Regions from separate parts of the Methylobacterium sp. 092160098-2 genome, predicted to be linked through region 2. Evidence: riboswitches for the same ligand, from Rfam matches in the RefSeq annotation. Region 2 holds a riboswitch; the other holds the start of a gene.

Region 1 (3,397 bases), 230 kb from region 2:
CGGGTCGCCGGCCTCGCGCAGCTTCGAAAAGGCCTCCCGGCCGTCGAGGGGATCGAGGCGCGGCCCCTCGCCCTCCACGAAGCGCACGTCCTGACCGAGCGCATGGGGCACGACCAGGATGTCCGAGAACAGGATCGCGGCATCGAAGCCGAACCGCCGGATCGGCTGGAGCGTCACCTCGACGGCGAAGTCGGGGCTGTAGCAGAGGTCGAGGAACGAGCCGGCCTCGGCCCGGGTCGCCCGGTATTCCGGCAGGTAGCGGCCGGCCTGCCGCATCATCCAGGCGGGGGGCGGACCGATCGCCTCCCCGTCGAGGACGCGCAGCACCTTCCGCTCGGACTTGCGCTCCGTCCCCGTCATCGTCGTTCCCATCCCGTATCCGTCATCCCGCATGCCCGTCGGCGGGCCTCCTGTCGAGTCGAGGCGCGCCGATCCCCACACAGGCCCCTTCGAAAAGAAAAGAGAGAATCTAGGACTCTGTTTTTTCTCTTGGGGGGCCGAATCACGGGGGCACAAAAGCGTCCACAGGCGGTCCCCGGCGCCGCGCCGTTAACGAGGCTTTAAAGGATTTGCTCCATCTTGCGAGAACGACCAGATCCGACAGCGCCTTGGCAACGCCGAGTCGTGTGCGGACCCCGGACGCGTCCCGGATTCTCCCAGTGAGTCGGAATCCATGCGCCCCGATCGTCTGCCTGTGAACGGCGGAGTCGATAGCGCGCACCGGTATCGCCCTGGACCGGCCCGGCGGGGCATCCTATCCACACTCATCGACTCCCCTGGCGGCCGGCGGTGGACAACGTGGCGCCGCGAATGGCGACCGCAGAGGCGATCGGAATGGGCCGCAGCTACTTCCACCTCCACCTCGTCTCCGACTCCACCGGCGAGACGCTGATCAATGTCGGGCGCGCGGCGGCCGCGCAGTACGAGGGCGTGTCGGCGATCGAGCACGTCTATCCGCTGGTGCGCTCGGCCGCGCAGCTCGACCGGGTGATCTCGGAGATCCGGGCGGCGCCGGGTCTCGTCCTCTACACCCTGGTGGGGGGCGACCTCGGCGAGCGGCTGGAGGAGGTCGCGCGGGAGACCGGCTCGCCCTGCCTGTCGGTGCTGCGGCCGGTCCACGACCTGCTGCGCGCCTATCTCGGCGCCGAGACCACGGCCCGGCCCGGCGCCCAGCACATGCTGAACGCCGAGTACTTCAAGCGCATCGACGCGATGAACTTCACCCTGGCCCACGACGACGGCAACCTGCCGGAGGATCTCGAGGACGCGGACGTGATCCTGCTCGGCGTCAGCCGGACCTCGAAGACGCCGACCTCGATCTACCTCGCCAATCGCGGCCTCAAGACCACCAACCTGCCGCTGGTGCCGGGCATGCCGCTGCCGCCGGCGATCGAGCGCGCCCGCAAGCCCCTGGTGGTCGGGCTGTTCGCCTCGCCGGAGCGGATCGTGCAGATCCGCCAGAACCGGCTCTCCAGCCTCAACGCCGACGAATCGTCCCTCTACGTCGACCGCTCGGCGGTGGCGGACGAGATCACCGCCTCCCGCCGGCTGTTCACCCGGAACCGCTGGCCGACCATCGACGTGACGCGCCGCTCCATCGAGGAGACCGCGGCGGCGATCGTCGACCTCTACCGCGACCACCGGCTGAAGTTCATCGCGGATTGAGAGGGGTTTCCGAAGGGCTCAGCCCTTTGGCGGGGTTCGGGGGCGGAGCCCCTGAACGACCCGGGCTCCGCCCCGGAGCCGCAAAAGCTCGCAGCCCTTTTGAAGCCGGGACGGCCTCAGCTGCCGCTCAGGACCGCCCGCACCAGGGTGAGGCCCGCCACCAGCCCGATCAGACCGGTCGCCACCGAGGCCCCAACGTAGAGGGCGGCGGCGGCGGTCTCGCCCCGGTGGTACAGGCTGATCGCGTCGAGGGAGAAGGTCGAGAAGGTGGTGAAGCCGCCGAGCACGCCCGTGGTCAGGAACAGCCGTGCCGGGTGACCCGCCGCGCCGCGCAGGGCGAAGCCCTCGGCGAGCACGCCCATCAGGAACGAGCCCAGCACGTTGATGATCAGCGTGGCCAGGGGGAAGCCGAGGCCCGGCAGCAGCCGGGCGACCGCCACGTTGATCCCGTGGCGGCACCCGCCCCCGAGCCCGGCTCCGACAACGACGATGAGGGTGTTGATCATGCCGGCCCTTCCTGTTCGGTCGGGCAGCCACGTCCTGTCGCGGCTTCGGCGCACGGCCCCACCGCGGACGGCTGAGGCGCGCCCGTGCGGTAGGAGCCATCAGCCCGGCCTCCGAGTCGGGCGGTTGTCGGGGCGCTCCATCCCCATCGGGACAGGCTTAGCGCAGGATGCCGGGAAGGGGAATCCGGTTTTCCGGCTCACGCGCTGGTGGGTCGGGGGGCGCGGCGGGTTCACAGATCGGTTCGGATCGGCGCGGGTCCCCTCCCGTGCGGGAGAGCGGACCCGCGCCCTGTCATGAACCCACCGCGCTGGATCGATCGGCGAAGCCGCAAGGCTCAGCGGGCGTAGGCGAAGTGGCTGCGCTGCTCGATCTGGGCGGCATAGAAATCCTCGACCACCTCGCGGACCACCTCGGCCAGCTCGTCGCCCCGGTGCTCGTCGAGCTGGATGTCGCTGCCGACGGTCCGGCCGATGGCGCAGCTCGCAGCCCCCGGCACGAGGCGCTCGTTGTAGCGCTGGTTCAGGCCCGAGACCGAGATGTAGTTGCTGCCGCCGAGTTCCGGACCGTACTTGATCTTGATCTTCTGCTCGGTGTCGGTCCCGCGCAGCCGCGCGCAGAGGCTGATGAAGTTGTCCTGATCGATCTTGGCCTCGAGGCCGGTGATGCTGCCGTGGACGTTGTCCTCCTCGTTGAGCACCTCGGCCATGAGGTTCAGGACGCCGACCACCGGCTCCAGCGCCCGGGCGCCTTCCTCCAGGAGTTTCTTGCGGAAGTCGTTGCTGCGGGCATCCGCCTCCTGCAGCCGCGCGCGGAACCTGTCCTTGACCTCGTTGGCGCGTGCCATCGCGCTCCTCCCTGGTGGTTCATCCGATGCTTTGCCGCCCGGATGACCGAAACCTACGAGGCCAATTCAGATGACGCAAGATAGTGCAAAATATTGATGCCTGCCCAGAACTTGAGCCGTTGCACAGGAATAATACTTGCTCATGGACTGTGCAACGGCGGAGTCTCCGGGATCCGCGCCTATTTCAGGAGCTGCAGCAGGCTGCGTCCGGCCGGGGTCTTGAGTTCCTTGGCGTCGAGCGTGCCGTCCTTGTCGGGATCGGCCGCCTTGAAGCGCTGCTCGACCAGGGCGAGGTATTCCTTGCGGTCGAGGGTGCCGTCGTTGTCGGTGTCGGCGGCCTTCAGGTCCGTCTTGCTGACCCGGCCCTTCAGCTCCTTGGCG
Region 2 (3,397 bases):
GATGAGCGCCACGAAGGTGAACGTGGCGTCCCAGACGACATGCCAGACCACCGGAATGTCGCCCGGATGGATCACGCCCGCGGCGAGAGCGACCCCCGCGCCGGCCAGCGCGCTCCATCCGATCCCGAGGCCCCTGGGCTGCCAGATGACGAACACGAGGGTGGCAAGAAAAATGGCGAGCGCGAGCATCCGGGCGTTTTCGTCTTATGGATCGGTGTGAGGCTCAAGCCGTGGCGACGCGGCGGCCGTGCTCGTCCACGACCCGCTCACCGTCTTCCTTGACGAACTCGCCCTGCTGCACCGGCAGAAGATCGAGCACGGCTTCCGACGGTCGGCACAGGCGCACGCCCTTGGGCGTGACCACCAGCGGGCGGTTGAGGAGGATCGGGTGCGCCGCGATGGCGTCCAGGAGCTGCGCATCCGTCAGCGCGGGATCGCCGAGGTTCAGCTCCGCGAACGGCGTGCCGCTCTCCCGCAGCACCGCACGCACCGACAGACCGGCGCGGGCCAGGAGCTGCACCAGCAGCGCCCGCGCGGGCGGGGTTTTGAGGTATTCGATCACGTGCGGCTCGATGCCGGCGTTGCGGATCATCGCGAGGGTGTTGCGGGACGTGCCGCATTCGGGGTTGTGGTAGATCACGACGTCGAACGGCTCAGGCATGGGCGGTCTCTCCTAGGGCGGGGCAGCAGGGTGCCAGGGCGGCCATCGCCGGGGTGCAGACCTCCGGGCGGCCCTGGCAGCAATCTTTCATCAGGAAGGCGATCAGGCCGGACAGCGCCGGGTAGGCGGCGCTGTAGATGATCGAGCGCCCCGCGCGCCGCGAGGCGACCAGGCCCGCGTGGCTCAGTTCCTTGAGATGATGGGACACGGTGGCGGCGGAGACGCCCACCGCCTCAGCCAGCACGCCGGAGGCCAGCCCGTCCGGGCCGGCGGTCACGAGCACCCGCACCAGGCGCAGACGGTGCTCCTGGGCGAGGGCCGCGAAGGCGGCGAGGGCTTGCGGCTCGTCCATATTCGTTACAATCTTCAAATCACTCTTTGAACGTACAAGAAAGCTGAACCTTGGACAAGCCGCGCCAGCCTTTCACCGATGGCCTGCCGAACCTGAGCGCCGCGCATTTCGTGGTGCCGACCCGCGCGCGCCTGGAGGCGGTCAAGCCGCTCACCCACGCCCCCCGGTTCCTGATCCTCTACGGCTCCCTGCGGGAGCGCTCGTTCAGCCGCTTCCTCGCCTACGAGGCCGCCCGGCTCCTGGAAGCCATGGGCGGCGAGGTGCGGATCTACGACGCGCACGGCCTGCCCCTGCCCGACGACACGACCGCCGATCATCCGAAGGTGCAGGAGCTGCGCGACCTCTCGATCTGGTCCGAGGGCCAAGTGTGGGTGTCGCCGGAGCGGCACGGCACGCTGACCGGCGTGATGAAAAGCCAGATCGACTGGCTGCCGCTCTCCGAAGGCAGCGTGCGGCCGACCCAGGGGCGCACCCTGGCCGTGATGCAGGTGTCCGGCGGCTCGCAGAGCTTCAACGCCGTGAACAGCCTGCGGATTCTCGGCCGCTGGATGCGGATGATCACGATCCCGAACCAGTCGTCGGTCCCGATGGCCTACAAGGAGTTCGACGAGGCCGGCCGGATGAAGCCGGGGCCGCTCTACGAGCGCGTCGTGGACGTATGCGAGGAGCTGATGAAGTTCACGCTGCTGACCCGGGAGCGGGCCGACGACCTCGTCGACCGCTACAGCGAGCGGAAGGAGCGCGCGCCGGAGCGCCTGAGCGCCGTGGCCGCCGACATCGGCTTTGTGAAGCGCTGAGACACCCCGCCGCCGATGCGACCGTCCACGCGGGCGCCGTCGTGATCGCGGCGGCGACCGGCCGCCCGTGGGGCAGGTCTGTGCGAGCCCCGGCGCCCCGAGGGCCGACCGGATCCGCTGTCTCCGCGTCCACCCTCGGGGGAGCGACGGGTTCGTCCCCCGCACGCCGCAGGCCTGCACGAAGGGCCTTGACGCGGTTCGGAGGGGTCCCGTATCTCTCGAGGACGGCAATGGTGTCTGCCGGGCCATCAAGGCCGAACCGCCGTCAGGCTGATGACTCCTACTTCTTGCGATCCCGCAAAGTCCTGCGGCATCGCATCAAGGGGATGTCATGCGCGCAACCTTCCAAAATCTGTTCACACGCTTCAACGTAGCGGCCTTTATCCGCACGCGGCACGATCATGCCGTCTCGGTCGCGCGCTGGATCCTGGTTCTGCTGCCCATGGCCGCCGCCGTGGGCTCCCTGTGCGCGGCCTTCCTCTGGAGCCTCGATGCGGCCACCCGGGCGCGCTTCGCCTATCCCGGGCTGCTGTTTCTCCTGCCGCTCGGCGGCTTGGCTATCGGGCTGCTCTACCATCGCTTCGGCCAGTCCGTGGAGGGCGGCAACAACCTCATCGTCGAGCAGATCCATGTGCCCGGGGGCGGCGTGCCCCTGCGCATGGCGCCGCTGATCTTCCTCGGCACGGTGGTCACGCATCTGTTCGGCGGATCGGCGGGCCGCGAAGGCACGGCCGTCCAACTGGGCGGCAGCCTCGCAAGCGCCTTCGGCAAGGCGGTCCGCCTGGATGCGCCGAGCTTCCGGATCATGCTGATGGCCGGGATCGCCGCGGGGTTCGGCGCCGTCTTCGGTACGCCACTGGCCGGCGCGGTCTTCGCGCTCGAGGTCCTCGCTGTCGGACGCATCGAATATGCGGCCCTCGTGCCCTGCCTCGTCGCGGCCGTGGTCGGCGACTGGACCTGTCAGCTGTGGGGCATCGAACACGGGGTCTACCGTATCGACGACCACGCCGGAGCCGTCGGCACGCACATGGTCGAGCCGCTGCTCCTGGCCAAGGTCGCGGTGGCAGGCGTGGCCTTCGGACTGGCCGGCCTGGTGTTCGCCGAGGCGAACCACATGCTCGGCGGATGGTGCAAGCGGGTCATCGCCTTCGCGCCCCTCCGCCCCGTGGCGGGCGGCCTCGCGGTGATCGCCCTGGTCTACCTCTGTGGCACGCGGGATTATCTGGGACTGGGCGTCTGGTCGGCGGATCCGCACGGGCTGACCATCGCCCGCTTCTTCGGTCCGGAGGTGCATCCCTGGAGCTGGGCGCTCAAGATGCTGTTCACGGTCGTCACCCTGAGCGCCGGGTTCAAGGGCGGCGAGGTCACGCCGCTGTTCTTCATCGGCGCGGCCCTCGGCAACGCACTGGCCGGGGTGCTGGGGGCGCCGGTGGATCTCCTGGCCGGCCTCGGGTTCGTCGCCGTGTTTGCCGGAGCGGCCAACACGCCGCTGGCCTGCACGCTGATGGGTATCGAGCTGTTCGGCGCCACGCACGGCGTCTACATCGCGACCGCCTGCTTCCTGGCCTACCTGTGCTCCGGGCACAG

What was found. A riboswitch is a leader RNA that binds a small molecule or an ion and turns the genes downstream of it on or off. The one in region 2 is predicted to bind fluoride.
Region 1: it holds a riboswitch for fluoride, as region 2 does, so the genes downstream of both, crcB (fluoride efflux transporter CrcB) here and PQI07_RS11435 (voltage-gated chloride channel family protein) in region 2, are expected to answer to the same signal.

What each region holds. Positions count from the first base shown of each region.
Region 1 is NZ_JAQPZJ010000001.1:2,205,350-2,208,746, reverse strand. It holds gene PQI07_RS10400 (uroporphyrinogen decarboxylase) at 1-372, opposite strand, end outside; gene PQI07_RS10395 (pyruvate, water dikinase regulatory protein) at 835-1,665, shown strand; gene crcB (fluoride efflux transporter CrcB) at 1,782-2,171, opposite strand; fluoride riboswitch at 2,255-2,325, opposite strand; gene PQI07_RS10385 (hypothetical protein) at 2,507-3,016, opposite strand; gene lanM (lanmodulin LanM) at 3,196-3,397, opposite strand, start outside.
Region 2 is NZ_JAQPZJ010000001.1:2,434,255-2,437,651, reverse strand. It holds gene PQI07_RS11455 (arsenic transporter) at 1-189, opposite strand, end outside; gene arsC (arsenate reductase (glutaredoxin)) at 224-661, opposite strand; gene PQI07_RS11445 (ArsR/SmtB family transcription factor) at 654-1,013, opposite strand; gene arsH (arsenical resistance protein ArsH) at 1,064-1,810, shown strand; fluoride riboswitch at 2,028-2,100, shown strand; gene PQI07_RS11435 (voltage-gated chloride channel family protein) at 2,142-3,397, shown strand, end outside.